3 regions of the Methylobacterium sp. Leaf100 genome follow, and region 1 is predicted to be linked to each of the others. Evidence: predicted binding sites of a transcription regulator. Region 1 holds the regulator's gene; each other region holds the start of a gene.
The links. The regulator LexA, encoded in region 1, represses DNA repair genes until DNA is damaged. The targets are predictions, from matches to a motif close to TGTTCNNNNTGTGTTCNG.
Positions count from the first base shown of each region.

Region 1 (5,910 bases):
TCTCGCAAGGTCGCAAGGTCGCCGAAGCAATCCGGTCCATCGAGGTCACCGAGGTCACGTATTACCGGTGGCGGTCCGAGTACGGTGGCCTGAAGGGCAATCAGGTGAAGCGGCTGAATTCTCTGGAGACCGAGAATCAGCGCCTCCGCCGGGCGATCTCCGATCCGACCCTGGAGAAGCTCATCCTGAAGGAGGCAGCTGCGGGACCCGAAGGGCAGCGCCAGCAAAACTTCTGAGCCCGGCTCGCCGCCGGGCTTGTGTCGACTCCGTCGTTGCCAAGCACGGTGTGTCCGAACGCTTCGCCTGCCGAGTTTTGGGGCAGCATCGTTCGACACAGCGCAAATCCGCCGTCGTAGTCGAGGACGAGGCCGCTCTGACGGTCGCCATCGTTGCGCTGGCTCTCCAGTACGGGCGCTACGGCTATCGCCGGATCACGGCCTTGCTCCGGCGTGACGGCTGGACGGTGAACGTGAAGCGGGTCGAGCGGATCTGGCGCAGCGAAGGGCTCGAGGTTCCCGCGCGTCAGCCGAAACGGGCACGCCTTTGGCTCAACGACGGCTCGTGCCTGCGCCTGCGGCTAGAGCGGCCTGACCACGTCTGGTCGTATGACTTTGTCGAGCACCGTACGCATAACGGTCGCAAGTACCGGATGCTGAACGTGATCGATGAGTTCACTCGCGAGTGCCTCGCGATCCGCGTATCCCGCAAGCTGAAGGCCCTCGACGTGATCGACGTACTCTCGGACCTGTTCAGTCTGCGCGGCGTGCCAGGCCATATCCGCTCGGCCAACGGGCCGGAGTTCATTGCCAAAACGGTCCAGGACTGGATCGCGGCGGTTGGCTCGCAGACCGCCTACATCGAGCCGGGCAGTCCGTGGGAGAACGGCTATTGCGAGAGCTTCAACGCGAAGCTGCGGGACGAACTCCTCAAAGGCGAGGTGTTCTACACCCTCAAGGAAGCCAGCGTCGTGATCGAGCAATGGCGAAGGCACGACAACAGCATCCGGCCGCATTCGTCGCTCGGATACCAGCCACCTGCGCCCGAGGTCGTCATCTGGCCAACGGAACCGAGCGGATCAGTGCCGTCCGCTCGCCTTGCCATCGTCACCCGACCGACGATGCACTAACTTCGAACTTGGGCCACCGCACGGGGGCAGGCCAAAGCAGGGACCAGCGGGGGGGCACCCAAACCCTGCTAAATAATTAATGATAAACAATATTATCGGTTCGCCGCCAATTGGCGATGACAGGCTCATCGCCAATTTCGCCCGGCCACTCCATCATGTATCTTTCCTGAGAACCCTTGCAGAACACTTCCGGAACGCATAACCTGTTCGCGATTTGTTTCTGTGGCTTAGTGCCGCTTTGTACTGTTCGAGGACGGGTGCCGTTCATGTTGACTCGTAAGCAGCTGGATCTGCTCCAGTTCATTCAACAGAAGATGAACGAGGGGGGCGTACCGCCGTCGTTCGATGAGATGAAGGATGCCCTCGACCTGAAGTCGAAGTCGGGCATCCATCGGCTGATCACGGCGCTGGAAGAGCGTGGTTTCCTCAGGCGCCTCCCCAATCGCGCCCGCGCCATCGAAGTGATCAGGATGCCCGAGAGTCTCGGAGGGCAGTCGGGCGCGGGCGCTGCGGCACCGACGGAGTCGCGTCGTTTCACGCCGAGCGTCGTCGAGGGGGGCAAGGGCAAGGGCACCGTCGAGCGCATGCCGGTTGGACGCCTGCCGACGACGCGAGCGACGGATGGCGACGGTCGTGCCATCACCATTCCGGTCATGGGCCGGATCGCGGCCGGTACGCCGATCTCGGCGATCCAGGAGCAGAGCCACTCGGTCACCCTGTCCCCGGACTTTCTCTCGGGTGGCGAGCATTACGCCCTGGAGGTGCGCGGCGATTCCATGGTCGATGCCGGGATCCTCGACGGTGATCTGGTGGTGATCCGCAAGCAGGACACCGCCAACACCGGCGACATCATCGTCGCTCTCATCGACGACGAGGAAGCGACCCTCAAGCGCCTGCGCCGGCGTGGATCGTCCATCGCTCTAGAAGCGGCGAACCCCGCCTACGAGACACGGGTGCTCGGGCCCGATCGGGTTCAGATCCAGGGACGCCTCGTCAGTCTGGTCCGTCGCTACTGAAGAGTCTCGCCCGAGCCTTCGGAGGGAGGTTCGGGTTCGTCTGTATCTGGCGCTGTCGGCGCGGTCGGGACAGCCGGCGTCGGGGTCCGCGTCGGTACCGTTTCCCGCACCGGGCGCCAGGGTACACTCTCGCCGGCGCGTCGTGCCGTGGTGATGATCGGATCGGCCTTTGGCGGGAAGCGGATCGTCACGGCACCGTGAGCAGCCAGGAATGGACGGTCGAGCACGAGTTTGGCGGCGCAGGCCGGCGGTGCATCGCGACGGGTGATTAGAACGTCGGCACGGATGCAATCCTCGTGGAGAGCGCGTTTGTCGGTGACGAGTGCAAGCACTCTTCCGTCCGGCAAATGCGCCGTGCAGCCGAGCCGATCGCACCGAGCGGTCGAGAGGGCGGTGACGGTGCCGGCCCGGCGTCCATCGCCATCGGCCTTCAGCCATTGCTCCAGGACGAAGGCTGGCGGTTTCCCCAGGGTTGCGAGGCGTCCGTCCTGGGCGCGAATGGCGATTCCAGCTCCCTCGCGGTCGATATAGAGATCCGGCCGCGTCGCGCTCGCGGCCAGGGCGACGCCGACGGCCATCGGTAGGAGGCCGAGCCAGCGCAGCCGCGACACCGGTAGGGTGAGCGTGACGAGGCCAAGGGCCATCGCCGCGAGGGCGCCGGGTCCGAAGGCCGGGATCACGTAGGTGGCGCGATCGAACCCGGCGATCCAGGTGGAGATCGTCAGCATCCCCCGCACGGCGAGACCCATGAGCCACCAGACCGGCTGATCGAGGGCGAAGGGGTAGGCCAAGATGCCGAGGACCGCCGCCGGCATCACGGCGAGCGAGACCAGGGGGAGGGTCAGGGCATTTCCGACGAGGCCGAAGGGCTGGACCGTCTGGAAGTGGTAGGTCGCGAACGGTGCCGTCGCGAACTGTGCGACCAGGGTCGTCGCAAGTGTGCCGATGATCGCGGTGGCGATCCAGATTGCAACGCGTCCGAGGGGACCGGCGCTTTGCCCGCGCAAGCTCACGGCGCCGATGAGCGGAGCGCAGGCGATGAGGCCCGCCACCGCCCCGAAAGACATTTGAAAACTCGGGCCGAGGAGCCCATCCGGCTCACGCGCCAGGGCGATAAGGGCCGCCAGCGCCAGATTGCGCATGCTCAGGGCCGGTCGGTCCACCAGGATCGCACCGAGCATCACCAGGGTCATGATCAGCGCCCGTTCGGCGGCGATATCCCAGCCGGAGAACACGCAATAGGCCGTCACACCCGCCATGGCGCAGGCGGCGGCGATCTTCTTGATCGGCCAGCGCAGGGCCAGCGCCGGCGCCAGCGCGAGAAGCGCGCGCACGAGCCAAAACACCACCCCGGCCGCCAGCACCATGTGAAGACCTGAGATCGACACGACGTGATAAATTCCCGCCGCGCGCAGGACATCATTGGTCTCCGCGTTGATGAGGCCGCGTTTGCCCGTCACCAGGGCGGCCGCGACGGCGCCGGCCTGCCCGCCGTTGGCGTCGGTGATGCGGCGCGTCAGGGCGTTGCGGGCGTCGTCGACTGCAGCGGCGAGCCGCAAGGACCGTGGCAAATCCTCCGGGGGCGGCCGCACTTGGATCGTGCCGACGAGGGAGCCCACCGCCCCGATCCCGCGAAAATAGGCATCGCGGGCAAAATCGTAGCCGCCCGGCCGCGCCGCTTCGGGAGGCGGAAGCAGGCGCGCCGTCGCGGCGATGCGATCACCGGGTTTCAGCGGCGGTGCCTTCTTGAACGACACCCGCACCCGACGGGGCCGCTGCTCTGCCGCGAGGGTGCCGAAGCTCTCGACCCGAACGATGAGGCGTGCGCCCTCCTCCCTCTCGTCGAGGGCTTCGATGAGCCCGACGAGGGGCGCGATGGTGGTTCTGGCCAGCACCGGGCTCGCCACCTGCACGAGGCGGAACGTGGCGGCCGCAAAACCAAGGAATGCGGCGACGAGCCCGACGAGACCGGCCAGGACCACGGGTCTGGCCGCGAAGACGGGTGTCAGAGCGATGAAAATCGCCGCAACGGCGAGCGGTGCCGCCAGGGATGGCGGCCCGGAGGTCGCAGTGAAGCAAAGCAGCACCCCGAGGCCGAACGCCACCGCGAGCCAGGGAAAGAGTCGGCGCTGTTCGACCTCCCGGCAGAATCCGGCGGCGACACCCTCCTGAAGCGTGCCGAGCCACAGGGACGGCGCGGGAACGCGGGCGGCGGCGCGCACCCACATCCGTCCGGCGGTCCGTGCGCCTCCCTGCCCCATCCCACGACACCTCCGGGCGTGACCCGCGTGCGACCCTTCACCATTCCTAGGGGTGGGGGTGACGATTTCTTAACGCCTGCCTTCGCGCATGCTACATGCCCATCCCCGGGCCGGTCGATCCGCCGTCCGCCTGCTTCCCTACAGAGTCTAAGCCAAGATCGATGTCGTCCACCGTCGTCACGCGCTTCGCGCCCTCCCCAACGGGCTATCTTCACATCGGCGGCGCGCGCACCGCCCTGTTCAACTGGCTCTATGCCCGTCGCTTCGGCGGCCGGATGCTGCTGCGCATCGAGGATACGGATCGCGAACGCTCGACCCAGGGGGCGATCGACGCGATCCTCGACGGGATGCGCTGGCTCGGCCTCGATTGGGACGGCGATGTCATCTACCAGTACGCCCGGGCCGACCGGCACCGGGAGGCGGCGGAGACTTTGCTCGCGTCGGGGCACGCCTATCGTTGCTACGCGACGCCGGACGAACTCACGGCCATGCGCGAGGCGGCGCGGGCCGAGGGCCGGCCCCTTCGCTACGATGGCCGCTGGCGCGACCGCGACCCGTCCGAGGCGCCCGCCGGGGCGAAGCCGGTGATCCGCCTGCGCGCGCCGCTCGAAGGCGAGACCGTGGTCGAGGACGGCGTGCAGGGACGCGTCGTCTGGCAGAACCGAGACCTCGACGACCTCGTGCTCCTGCGCTCCGACGGCAACCCGACCTACATGCTCGCCGTGGTGGTGGACGACCACGACATGGGCGTCACCCAGGTTATCCGCGGCGACGACCATCTGACCAATGCGGCGCGCCAGCGCCAGATTTCGGATGCCCTCGGCTGGGACGCACCGGCCATGGCGCACATCCCGCTCATCCATGGGGCCGACGGGGCCAAGCTGTCGAAGCGCCACGGGGCGCTGGGCGTCGACGCCTATCGCGATCTCGGCTACCTGCCGGCGGCTTTGCGCAACTACCTCGTGCGCCTCGGCTGGAGCCACGGCGACCAGGAAGTGTTCTCCACCGACGAGATGATCGCGGCCTTCGATCTCAAGTCCATCGGGCGCTCGCCCGCGCGTTTCGATTTCGCCAAGCTGGAGAATCTCAACGGGCTCTACATCCGAGGCGCCGACGACGCGGATCTCGTCGCAGCCCTCGACGGCGTGCTGCCGGCCCTGGGCCCGTCGCGCGGCATCGCCTCGCCCATGGCACCCGAACTCCGCGAGAAGCTGATTGCGGCGATGCCCGGCCTGAAGGAGCGGGCGAAGACCCTCGTCGACCTCCTCGACAGCGCCTACTACCTCACGGCGGCCCGGCCCCTGGCCCTCGACGACAAGGCCGCCTCCCTCCTCGGCCCGGAGGCGCGGACCCGCCTCTCCGCGATCCTGCCCGCCCTGGAAGCGCTTCCGGAATGGAGCGCTGCCGCAACGGAAGGCACCGTGCGCGCTTTCGCCGAATCGGCGGCCGTGAAGCTCGGGCAGATCGCGCAGCCCCTGCGGGCGGCGCTGACCGGGCGGGCGACCTC
Region 1 covers NZ_LMMW01000045.1:217,625-223,534, forward strand. The annotation lists partial or broken gene ASF25_RS17080 (IS3 family transposase) at 1-1,126, shown strand, start outside; gene lexA (transcriptional repressor LexA) at 1,393-2,142, shown strand; gene ASF25_RS17090 (ComEC/Rec2 family competence protein) at 2,136-4,403, opposite strand; gene gltX (glutamate--tRNA ligase) at 4,565-5,910, shown strand, end outside.

Region 2 (5,910 bases), on a different contig from region 1:
TGCGCCTGCCCGCCACCATCCACGGCGAGTTCGCCGGCGGCGCCAAGAGCTTCCAGGAATCCTCGTCGCGCCAGCCCCTGCTGATCCTCGCCGCCCTGGTCGCCGTCTACACCATCCTCGGAATCCTCTACGAGAGCTTCATCCACCCGCTCACCATCCTGTCGACCCTGCCGTCTGCCGGCATCGGCGCCCTGCTGGCGCTCCTGGTCTCGGGCACCGAATTCACGGTCATCGCCCTCATCGCGGTGTTCCTGCTCATCGGCATCGTGAAGAAGAACGCCATCATGATGATCGACTTCGCCCTCGACGCGGAGCGGACGCGCGGCCTGAAACCCCGTGACGCGATCTTCGAGGCCTGCCTCTTGCGCTTCCGCCCGATCATGATGACAACCCTGGCCGCCATGCTCGGCGCACTCCCCCTCATCCTCGCGGGTGGGGAGGGCTCGGAGCTGCGCCGCCCCCTCGGCATCGCCATCGTCGGCGGCCTTATCGTGAGCCAGATCCTGACCCTCTACACCACCCCCGTCGTCTACCTCTACCTCGACCGCCTGCGCCGGCGCGGGCCTGCGCTCGACGCGGTTCCCGGCGCGGTTCCTGGCGCGGTTCCTGGCGCGGTTCCTGGCGCCGCCGAATGAGCGTGGGTAGTTTGGTGGATCGTCGCGCGCGCAGTGACGTCACGTTCCGATGCGACAGCGGGCCGATGCATTCCGAAGGTGGCGCGGGTCCCCTCTCCTGGAAGGAGAGGGACAGGGTGAGGTGTGTGGACTCTCCGAATAGGTCCCACACCTCACCCCAACCCTCTCCTTCCAGGAGAGGGAGCCCGTCGCATCTCGTCGCCCTCGTCGCCCTCGCGGCGTCGGTCTCCGGCTGCATGGTCGGCCCCGACTATTCCCGTCCCTCCGTCGAGACGCCGCTGGCTTTCAAGGAGGGCGGGGCCCGCGAGGACAGTGCGGCCTATGTCGCGAGCCGCAAGGGGTGGCGCCCGGCCGCCCCCAACGACGGGGCCGAGCGCGGCGACTGGTGGCGGGTTTTTCGGGATCCGGCCCTCGACCGGCTGATCCGCCTCGTCGACGTCGACAACCAATCCCTGCGCGCCCAGGTCGCCGCCTACGAGCAGGCGCGCGGTTTCGTCGCCCAGGCCCGCGCCGCCCTGTTTCCCACGGTGATCGGCGCGCCGAACATCACCCGCTCGCGGGTCGGGGGCTCGGAGCGCACCACCGTCTCGCTCCAGGGGCAGGCGAGCTGGGAGCTCGACCTGTTCGGCCGCATCCGGCGCAACCTCGAGAGCGAGGTCGCCACCGCCCAGGCGAGCGCGGCGGATCTGGCCCTGGTGCGCCTCACCATCCAGTCCGAGGTCGCGAACAACTATTTGAGCCTCAGATATCAGGACTCGCTCCAGCGGGTGTTTGACGAGAACATCGCGGGCTTCAAGAAGAGTCTCGCCATCACCGAGAACCAGTACGCGGCGGGTGTGGCCGCGCGGTCCGACGTGATCACCGCCCAGACCCTGTTGCAGACGACGCAGGCCCAGGCCATCGCCATCGGCCTGCAGCGGGCGATCTTCGAGCACGCCCTGGCGACCCTCGTCGGGCGCCCGCCCGCCGAACTGTCCCTGCCCGTCGCGCCGCTCGCCGTGCGCCCGCCCGCCGTGCCGGTGGGCATTCCGTCGGCCCTGCTGGAGCGCCGCCCCGATGTCGCCCAGGCAGAGCGGACCGTGCAGGCCCAGAGCGAGCTCATCGGCGTCGCCGTGGCGGCGTTCTACCCCACGCTCACCCTCTCGGCCTCGGGCGGGGTCTCGGGCCTGACGTCGAACGGCGTGTTCTCGGCCGCCAACCAGGTCTGGTCGGTCGCTGCGGCCGGCACGGAGGTGTTCTACGACGGCGGCGCCCGCGCGGCGGCGCTCCGCATCACCCGCGCGGCCTACGACGCGGCGGTGGCGAATTACCGCCAGACCGTGCTCACCGCCTTCGGGGAGGTCGAGAACGGGCTCTCGGGCGTGCGCATCCTCGCCCGCCAGCAGGCGGCGCAGGACGAGGCCGTGGCCTCGGCCCGGCGCGGTGTCGAGATCACCCTCAACGAGTACCGGGCGGGCACGCAGAACTACACCACGGTGGTGACGGCCCAGTCCATCGCCCTGAACAACGAGATCAACGCCCTGCAGATCCGCCTCAACCGCTTCACCACCGCCGTGGCCCTCATCCGGGCACTCGGCGGCGGCTGGGACGTGCGCAGCCTGCCCACCGGCGACGAACTCAAGGGCACCCGCCTGCCCATCGATTCCGGACAGGCGGTGCGAACGGACGAGTGAGACTGTTTTCCGGATGATCCTTACGGAGACAGTCTCAGGCAGCCCGCGCGGCGCCTGAGCGAAGCCCAGATCCGCATCGCGAAGCGATCGACCGGAACTGGTATGACTCAGCGGGCGATCAGGCGCTCGATCTCGTCGCAGGCGGCCGATACGCCGTCCTCCCGGGTCATGCGCATGCGCGTCTCGGCGCAGGCCTGCGCCACGGTCTCGGAGGCCAGAAGACGGTTGAGGGCTTGGGCGGCCCGGCCTGGGGTGAACCAACGCCGGCCGAGCATGGCGCCGACGCCGAGGCGCTGGAGGCGCTGGCCTTCGTCGAAATGGTCGAACGCCACCGGGACCACGAGCTGCGGGATGCCGGCGGCCAGGGCCTGGGCGACGGTGCCGATGCCGCCGTGGTGGATCAGAGCGGCGGCGCGCGGAAGCAGCACGCTCAAGGGCGCGTAGGGGACATGGATGACGCCCTCCGGCAGATCCGTGGGCATCTGACCGGACTCCGGCGCCAGCATCACGCCACGGCGGCCCATGGTCCGACACAGGGCGCAGGCCGTCCGGAAGAAGGCTTGGCCGTGACGCATCGCCGACCCGTAGGTGAACACCAGGGGTGGTGGCCCTGCCGCGAGGAACTCGCTCAGCTCCGAGCTCAGGGAAGGGGTATCGCCGAGACGATCGACCAGGGGAAAGCCGACCTGCGCGGCCTGGGCCGGCCAATCCGCCTGGGGGGCGGTGAACCACTCCGGAAACATCAGGAGGATCCGCGTCGGGCTGTTCCACCAGTGCCGCAGGCGGCGCACGGGCGCGAGATCGAGGCGCTCGCGCAGGGCGTTGAGTTGGGGCAGGGCGGCCGGGCCGATCACGTAGCGGTCAGCGCCCCGGCCGAGCCAGTGCCGTAGGCGGGACGGCAGCAGGTGGGCGAGGGGGATGCCCGGCAGAACCGGCGCGGCGTGCCGGCTCTCCACCAGCAGGGGCATGACATGCACGGTCACGACGGGCAGGCCGAGCTTGTCCTGCGCCACGCGGGCGCCCAGGCCGAGGGTCGAGGCGACCACGAGGGTCTCGCCTGGTGCGCTGGTACGGGCCAGCCAGTCGTAGGTCTGCTCCGTCGTCGGGGCGAGCTGGTCGAACAGGACGAAGGCCCCCCGCCTCGGATGCCACAAGTCCGGCACCGCGACGGTCCGCTCGTAATCGGCGCGCGTGCCGAGAGCGTGGAACGGCAGGTGAGCGCGGGCCGCCAGCTGAGCGAAGGGGGCGGGCGCCGCCAGAACCGCGGCGTGCCCGCGTCGCACCAGTTCGGCCCCGAGGCCGATGAAGGGAAGGACGTCGCCGTGTGAGCCGACGGCCACCAACTTGATTTGCATGTTCGGTCTGTGATGCGGAGTCCGGGTGTCCCGCTCACATAGGTACAGGGTTCGTGTTCGCCATCCTGCGGTTGTGATTCGGGCCTTGGCGGTGACTGGCCGTCCTGCAACGATGTGCGGAATCTTACGGAGTCGAAGCGTTGTCGCAGCAGGGACGATGCGATGGATCTTCAGTAGAACATGCGGTTTTGCCTGCTGTCCGCGTCATGTTGGCAGGATCGTCCATGCAGCGGCATGCGAATCTGTCGTGAAATCATGCAGCCGGCCCGGGCTTCACATTTCGTTGACTCTGCCGACCGCGAGACGGCCTTTTCGCTTTACATAGAACAAAACAGGAACAAAATGGGAGAGCTCAACGAAAGGCGCTTCCCATGCTCAAGCGGATGATCCTCACCGGCGCGGTCGAATTCATGGCCTTCGGTCTCCTTGCGGTTTCGGTCGCCGCTTGGGCTGTCGCATTGGCGCCGTTGCGATAGCGTTGCCGACGCATCACGGATGGCGGCCTTCCACAGCCAAACGATCCGCTCCGCGCATTCTTGATGGATCGTTCACCACGAGTCGGGCTGTTGGGAGCATGGCGCGCATCCTCAAAGATCCCGGCTTCGTCCACCTCCACGTCCACTCGTCGTTCTCGCTCCTCGAAGGGGCGCTGAAGGTCGGGGACATCGTCAAGGCGGCGGCGGCCGACCGGCAGCCGGCCCTGGCGCTCACCGACACCAACAACCTGTTCGGGGCCCTGGAATTCTCCGAGAAGGCCTCCGGATCGGGGATTCAGCCCATCGCCGGCCTGCAGGTGACGGTGGCCTTCGAGACGCCCGATCCCATGGCGCGGGTGGTTCAGGGGCAGGCCGGCTGCGCCAACGTGGTGGTCCTGGCCCAGGACGAGGCCGGTTACGCGAACCTCCTGCGGCTGGCGAGCCGCGCCTACTTCGACGGCGCCCTCGGCGATGCCCCCCGGGTGAGCGCCGCCGGGCTGGCCGAATGCGCCGGCGGGCTCATCGCCCTCACGGGCGGGACCACCGGACCCCTCGACGGGGCGTTGCGCCAGGGCCGGGCCGAGCTCGCCGCCGCGCGTCTCGCCCAGCTCAAGGCGGCCTTCGGCGAGAGCAACCTCTACGTCGAGATCCTGCGCCACGGCCTGTCCGACGAACGGGCCATCGAGCGCGAGCTGCTCCGGCTCGCCGATGCCAACGGCCTGTCCATCGTGGCCACCAACGAACCGTTCTTCGCGCGTACCGGCGATTACGACGCCCACGACGCGCTGCTCGCCATCGCGGACGGACGCCTCGTCTCCGACGAGCGCCGGCGCAAGCTCACCCCGCGGCACGCTTTCACCACGCGCGCGCAGATGGCCGAGCTGTTTGTCGATCTGCCGGACGCCCTGAACGCCACGGTCGAGATCGCCATGCGCTGCGCCTACCGCGTGCGCACGCGCAAGCCCATCCTGCCGAACTTCGCCCGTGTCACCGCCGACGCCGTCGCCGGCGAGGCCCCCGGTGCAGCCGGGGCGGAGGTGGTGAGATCCGAGCCGGAGGAGCTGCGCGCGCAGGCTATCGCCGGCCTCGACCTGCGCCTCGCACAGCACGGCACGGCGCCGGGCATGAGCGAGCAGGTCTATCGCGACCGCCTCGCCTTCGAGCTCGACGTCATCGTCGGCATGAAGTTTCCCGGCTACTTCCTCATCGTGTCGGACTTCATCAAGTGGGCCAAGGACCACGACATTCCGGTCGGCCCGGGCCGTGGCTCGGGTGCCGGATCCCTGGTGGCGTGGTCGCTCCTCATCACCGACCTCGACCCGCTTCGCTTCGGCCTGCTGTTCGAGCGCTTCCTTAACCCCGAGCGCGTCTCGATGCCGGATTTCGACATCGACTTCTGCGTCGACGGCCGCGAGCGGGTGATCCAGTACGTGCAGGATCGCTACGGCCACGAGCAGGTCGCGCAGATCATCACCTTCGGTACCCTGCAGGCGCGCGGCGTGCTGCGCGACGTCGGCCGCGTCCTGGAGATGCCCTACGGGCAGGTGGACAAGCTCACGAAGCTGGTGCCGCAGAACCCGGCCAACCCCGTGACCCTGACCCAGGCCATCGAGGGCGAGCCCAAGCTCCAGGCGGCCATGGAGGAGGAGCCCATCGTGGCCCGCCTCATGGAGATCGCCAAGAAGCTGGAGGGCCTGCACCGCCACGCCTCGACCCACGCCGCCGGCGTGGTCATCGGCGACCGGCCCCTCGAACAGCTCGTCCCCCTCTA
Region 2 covers NZ_LMMW01000012.1:515,968-521,877, reverse strand. The annotation lists gene ASF25_RS10425 (efflux RND transporter permease subunit) at 1-635, shown strand, start outside; partial or broken gene ASF25_RS10420 (efflux transporter outer membrane subunit) at 845-2,308, shown strand; gene ASF25_RS10415 (nucleotide disphospho-sugar-binding domain-containing protein) at 2,416-3,663, opposite strand; gene dnaE (DNA polymerase III subunit alpha) at 4,238-5,910, shown strand, end outside.
Region 2: dnaE (DNA polymerase III subunit alpha) is a predicted target of LexA. The motif match lies at 3,986-4,003, and genes of this name have one in related genera.

Region 3 (5,910 bases), on a different contig from region 1:
AGGCGCCCCGCGTCTCCGACCAGCAATGCGCCTCGACCCAGGCGGCGATGCGGTTGCGCTCGCGCTTCCAGCGCGGCACGCAGGTCGAGGGGAGGTGCCCGGCCTCGGCGAGCTCGACGGCGCGCGCCAGCCCCTGCCAGGCGCTGATCTTCGACATGGTGTAGTGCTGCGGCTCGTGCAGTTCCCAGATGCCCGCATCCTTCTGCCGCCAGCGGTCGGCGCTCTGGTCGGCGAGCCCGGACAGAACCATGGCGCTGCGCTGATCGAGGATGTTGCCGTCGGCGACGAACAGGGCCGCAGTCTCGAAGATGTCGCCGTAGATCCCGTGCTGGTGCTGGAGCGCGGCGCCGTTGCCGACCCGTACCGGACGGGAGCCGCGATAGCCGGGCAGGTCGAGGGTCTGTTCCTCGGGGCCGACATCTCCGCACAGGGTGTAGAGAACCTGCGGGCCGTGCCGGTCGAGGCGGTTCATCAGCCACGAGAACGCCGCCTTGGCCTCCGGCATCGCGCCCACCCGCAGGAAGGCGTTCACCGCGTAGCCGGCATCGCGGATCCAGGCGTAGCGGTAATCGTAGTTCTTCGGGCCGCCGATGCGCTCGGGCAGCGACGTGGTGGCCGCCGCCGCGATGGCGCCGCTCGGCGAGTACAGCAGCAGCTTGAGCGCGAGCGCGCTGCGCCGGACCGCGTCGCGGTACGGACCCGCGTAGCGCAGGCTCTCGGCCCAGGCCCGCCAGGCACCGTCGCTGATGTCGATGCGCCGGTCGATCTCGTCCATCGCCGGCACGCTCAGGGGCTCGTCCTCGCCGGCGAGCAGCGCCACCGTGGCGCGCTCGCCCGCCGTCAGGGTCACGGTCGCCGCGATGGTGCGATCCGCCTCCTCGGTGATCGTGACGTTGTCGCTGCACCGGAACAGGCCGAGGACCGGGCCGACATGGAACACGCAGCCGTTGGGGGTCGGCTGCAGCCAGGGCGAGGCGGTGTCGCCGCGGGTGCCGAACACCGCGCGGATGCGGAAGGTCATCGTGCCTGAGAGCACCTCGATGCGGCGGGCGAGCTCGCACCAGGGCAGGCGTCCGGCCGTGGAACTGTTGAGCGACTCGGTGAGCCGCGCCCGGCCCGTGTCGGAGGCGAACACCGTCTCCAGTACGTTGCTGTCCTGGCGGTAATGCCGTGCGACGCGGGTCGCGCCCTCGGGAGTGATCTGGAAGTAGCCCCCGGCCTCCGGGTCGAGCAGGCTGTCGAACAGCGGCGGCGAGTCCATCTCGGGCACGCACCACCACGCGACGGTCCCGTCCGGCGCCACGAGGACCACGGACCGGCCGTCGCCGAGGGCGGCGTAGTCCTGGATCGGAACCTCAGCGCCGGAACTCCGCCCTGATTCATCCGCGCGGTCCAGGTCGCCGCTCGTTCCCTTGTGCATGGCCGAATCGCGTTCCAGAGTCATCATCGGGGTCTGCGGGGGGCGGTCAGTTCTTCGGGACTTTGTCCTTGCCCTTGCCCGGGTTCGAGGTGTTGACGAGCGCCGGTGATTTCTGGGCGCGCAAGGTCTCTTCCTGTGCCTTCGTATCGATGCGCTTGGTGCGGGTGAACGGTTCGAGGGCCACGGGGCCGCCGGTCTTCAGGGCCTGGACGATGCCCTCCAGCACCCGCACGTCGGCGTAGCCCTCCTCGCCGTCCGGCTCCGGCTCGCGATCCTCGAGGATGCAGTCGGAGAAGTACTTCAGCTCCCCGCCGAAATGGTCGGTGTTCTTGAAGCTTGCGTGGCTCTTCGATTCGCCGAGAGTCACGGTGTGTTCCAGGGGCTTGCCGTACATGTAGGCGGGATTGACCTCGACGCTGCCCTTCGTGCCGACCACCGCGTAGGTGTCGAGGGTGTTGCCGTAATAGGACAGGACGAATTGTGCGAGGCGGTTGCCGGGAAAGCGCAGGGTGACCGCCACGGTGTCGTCGAAATCGCCCAAGCCCGCATTCGGGTGCCGGACGCCCACTGCCGAGACCACCTCCGTCGGCTCGTCGCCGAAGACGTAGCGGGCGGCGTTCACGGGATACGGCCCCATGTCGAAGATCGGGCCGGCCTCGACGCCGTTCCGGGCCCGGTGGTTCTCCGGCGAGACCATCTGGGTGAAGGTCGAGGAGAAGGTAAGGAGGTCGCCGAGCTTGCCGGAGCGGATAAGATCGATGGTCGCCAGGGTGGCGGGCTCGAAATGCAGGCGGTACGCCACCATCAGCTTGGCCGGCGAGGTCTCGGCGACGTTGAGGATGGCGCGGCACTTCTCCGTAGACACTTCCAGGGGCTTCTCGGCGAGCACATGGATACCGGCTTTGAGGGCCGGGATCGCAAACTCCGCATGGCGCCAGTTCGGCGTCGCGAGGTAGATCGCGTCGATGGTCCCAGAGGCGAGGAGTTCGTCGAACTGGTCGTACGTGTAGGAAGCGGTGACGCCGTACTGCTTGCCGACGCCGGACGCCTTTTCGGGGTCGCCGGTGACGAAGGCCACCACCTCGGAATTGCCCGTGTGGGCCACGCCGGGCAGCATGGCTTCCTGGGTGATGTCACCAAGAGCGACGAAGGCGTAGCGGACCTTTTTGCCGGAGGTCAGACCGAGGGCCGAGGCGATGCTCATGCGGGTCTCCAAACGAGGGCGAGCGAAGCGTGGGGATCGAGCCGGCCTGGGCATCGCACACGGCCTGCACGGGCCGCCGCGACCGCCGAAGGCGGCGCATGAGCTGTCAACGGAGCGCCCCATGGATCGTTGCAGGGGGATACGATCCGCCTCAGGGCGCCTGCCGATGCTGCCGATCCTGCCGCCAACGCCCGTGCGTTCGCGCTCATCGCCGCCGCCCGCCTCGACACGACGTGGCTCCGACCCTGGGGGCCGTCGCGGATCCGGTCTCGCGCCGAGAGGTTCCGGAGCCCGGGTTTCCCCCGACCACCCTCGTCCCTCCTACCAAGGGGACTTGTTCCGTGTGTCTGGGGCGCGGACCTGTGTATCGGCGACCTAGGAATAAGGGGGTGCGATCCCGGTCTTCCGTCCCGGAAACACATGCCAGCGTACACACGCCGAGGGACACACGCCGAGGGACACACGCCGAGGGACACACGCCGAGGGACACACGCCGAGGGACACACGCCGAGGGACACACGCCGCGCCGAGGGACACACGCCGAGGGACACACGCCGAGGGACACACGCCGAGGGACACACGCCAAAGGACACATGCAGAGGGACACATGCCGAGGAACACCGGCCCGAACTTTCCGGGGACCGACGCTGCGTCGCGCTGACCGTGAGCGCCGTGCCAGTCGATGCCTCGCCGGTTCGGGGAGACTTCAAGGCACGGCCGCGTTCGTGTACTCAGTTTGTTCCGAATGATACCGTTGCGGTCGATGCCGGTCGGCGTTTCTGCCCGTCCAGCCCGCCACCGGCCGGACTTGCACGGCCGGTGGCGGCACCTTGTCTTGGACACCCGACGCCCGACATGCGGGTGGCCGGCGGATGCGAAGCCTGTCGAACCGACCCGAAGCGTGAAGAGATTCCATGGCCAAAGCCAAAGCCAGAGCCGCCGCCCGGCAAGCGGAAGTCGAGAAGGTCGAGGCCGACATCGAGAAGCTGTTCGACGGCGCCCGGGACGCCCGCGTGATTTCCGTGCGCGGCGCGCGTGAGCACAACCTCAAGAACATCGACCTGACGATCCCGCGCGACCGGCTCGTGGTGTTCACCGGGCTGTCGGGCTCGGGCAAGTCGTCGCTCGCCTTCGACACCATCTACGCCGAGGGCCAGCGCCGCTACGTCGAGTCGCTCTCGGCCTATGCCCGCCAGTTCCTCGAAATGATGGGCAAGCCCGACGTCGACCAGATCGACGGGCTCTCGCCGGCGATCTCCATCGAACAGAAGACCACTTCGAAGAACCCGCGCTCCACCGTCGGCACCGTCACCGAGATCTACGATTACATGCGCCTGCTGTGGGCGCGGGTCGGCATTCCATACTCGCCCGCCACCGGCCTGCCCATCGAGAGCCAGACCGTGAGCCAGATGGTCGACCGGGTGCTCGCCCTGCCGGAGAAGAGCCGGCTCTACCTGCTCGCGCCCGTGGTGCGCGGCCGCAAGGGCGAGTACCGCAAGGAGATCGCCGAGTTCCAGAAGAAGGGGTTTCAGCGCCTGCGCGTCGACGGCGAGTACTGCGCCATCGACGACGTGCCGGCCCTCGACAAGAAGGTGAAGCACGACATCGACGTGGTGGTGGACCGCATCGTCGTGCGGGCCGACATCGCCGCGCGCCTCGCCGATTCCTTCGAGACCGCCCTCGATCTCGCCGACGGCATCGCGCTGATCGAATTCGCCGACACCCCCGAGGGCGAGGCCGCGCGCGAGCCCATCACCTTCTCGTCGCGGTTCGCCTGTCCGGTCTCGGGCTTCACCATCGCGGAGATCGAGCCGCGGCTGTTCTCGTTCAACAACCCGTTCGGCGCCTGCCCCACCTGCGGTGGCATCGGCCACGAGATGCGCATCGACCCCGAACTCGTGATCTCGGACGCCAAGCTCAGCCTCAAGCGCGGCGCCGTCGGCCCGTGGGCGAAATCGACCTCGCCCTATTACGGCCAGACCCTGGATGCCCTGGCCCGGCACTACAAGTTCAAGACCACCGTGCCGTGGGCCGAGCTGCCCGAGACGGCGCGCACGGTGATCCTGCAGGGCACCGGCCGGGACTCCGTGCGCTTCGCCTACGACGACGGCATGCGCGCCTACGAGGTCAACAAGCCGTTCGAGGGCGTGATCCCGAACCTGGAGCGGCGCTACAAGGAGACGGAGAGCGACACCGCCCGCGAGGAGATCGCCCGGTTCATGAGCGCCACCCCGTGCGCCACCTGCACCGGCAAGCGCCTCAAGATCGAGGCGCTGTGCGTGAAGATCGCCATGGAGGACATCGGCGCGATCACGTCTCTCTCCGTGCGCGACGCGCACAGGTGGTTCTCCGAGCTCCCGGAAAAACTCACGGACAAGCAGAACGAGATCGCCTTCCGCATCCTCAAGGAGATCCGCGACCGGCTCACCTTCCTCATCGATGTCGGCCTCGACTACCTCACCCTGGGGCGGGGCTCGGGCTCCCTGTCGGGCGGCGAGAGCCAGCGCATCCGGCTCGCCTCCCAGATCGGCTCCGGGCTGACGGGCGTGCTCTACGTGCTGGACGAGCCCTCCATCGGTCTGCACCAGCGCGACAACGAGCGTCTGCTCGGCACCCTCAAGCGCCTGCGCGATCTCGGCAACTCGGTTATCGTCGTCGAGCACGACGAGGACGCGATCCTGCAGGCCGATTATGTGGTGGATGTCGGCCCCGGGGCCGGCATCCATGGCGGGCGGATCATCGCGCAGGGTACGCCCGCGGAGGTGCTGAAGAACCCCGCCTCGCTGACCGCCAAGTACCTCACCGGCGAGATGAGCGTGCGGGTGCCCACCGCCCGGAGGAAGCCGAAGAAGGGCAAGCTCAGCCTCGTGGGCGCGCGGGGCAACAACCTCAAGAACGTCTCGGTGGATATCCCGCTCGGCACCTTCACCTGCGTCTCGGGGGTCTCCGGCGGCGGCAAGTCGACCCTCATCATCGATACGCTCTACAAGTCCGTGGCGAAGACCCTGAACGGCGCGCACGAGCACCCGGCCCCGTTCGAGCGCCTCGACGGCCTGGAGAACCTCGACAAGGTCATCGATATCGACCAGTCGCCCATCGGGCGGACCCCGCGCTCGAACCCGGCCACGTACACGGGCGCGTTCACGCCGATCCGCGACTGGTTCGCCGGCCTGCCCGAGGCCAAGGCGCGGGGCTACCAGGCCGGGCGCTTCTCCTTCAACGTCAAGGGCGGGCGCTGCGAGGCCTGCTCCGGCGACGGCGTCATCAAGATCGAGATGCACTTCCT
Region 3 covers NZ_LMMW01000003.1:45,557-51,466, reverse strand. The annotation lists gene ASF25_RS03885 (glycoside hydrolase family 15 protein) at 1-1,444, opposite strand, end outside; gene ASF25_RS03880 (Gfo/Idh/MocA family oxidoreductase) at 1,467-2,624, opposite strand; gene uvrA (excinuclease ABC subunit UvrA) at 3,539-5,910, shown strand, end outside.
Region 3: uvrA (excinuclease ABC subunit UvrA) is a predicted target of LexA. The motif match lies at 3,351-3,368, and genes of this name have one in related genera.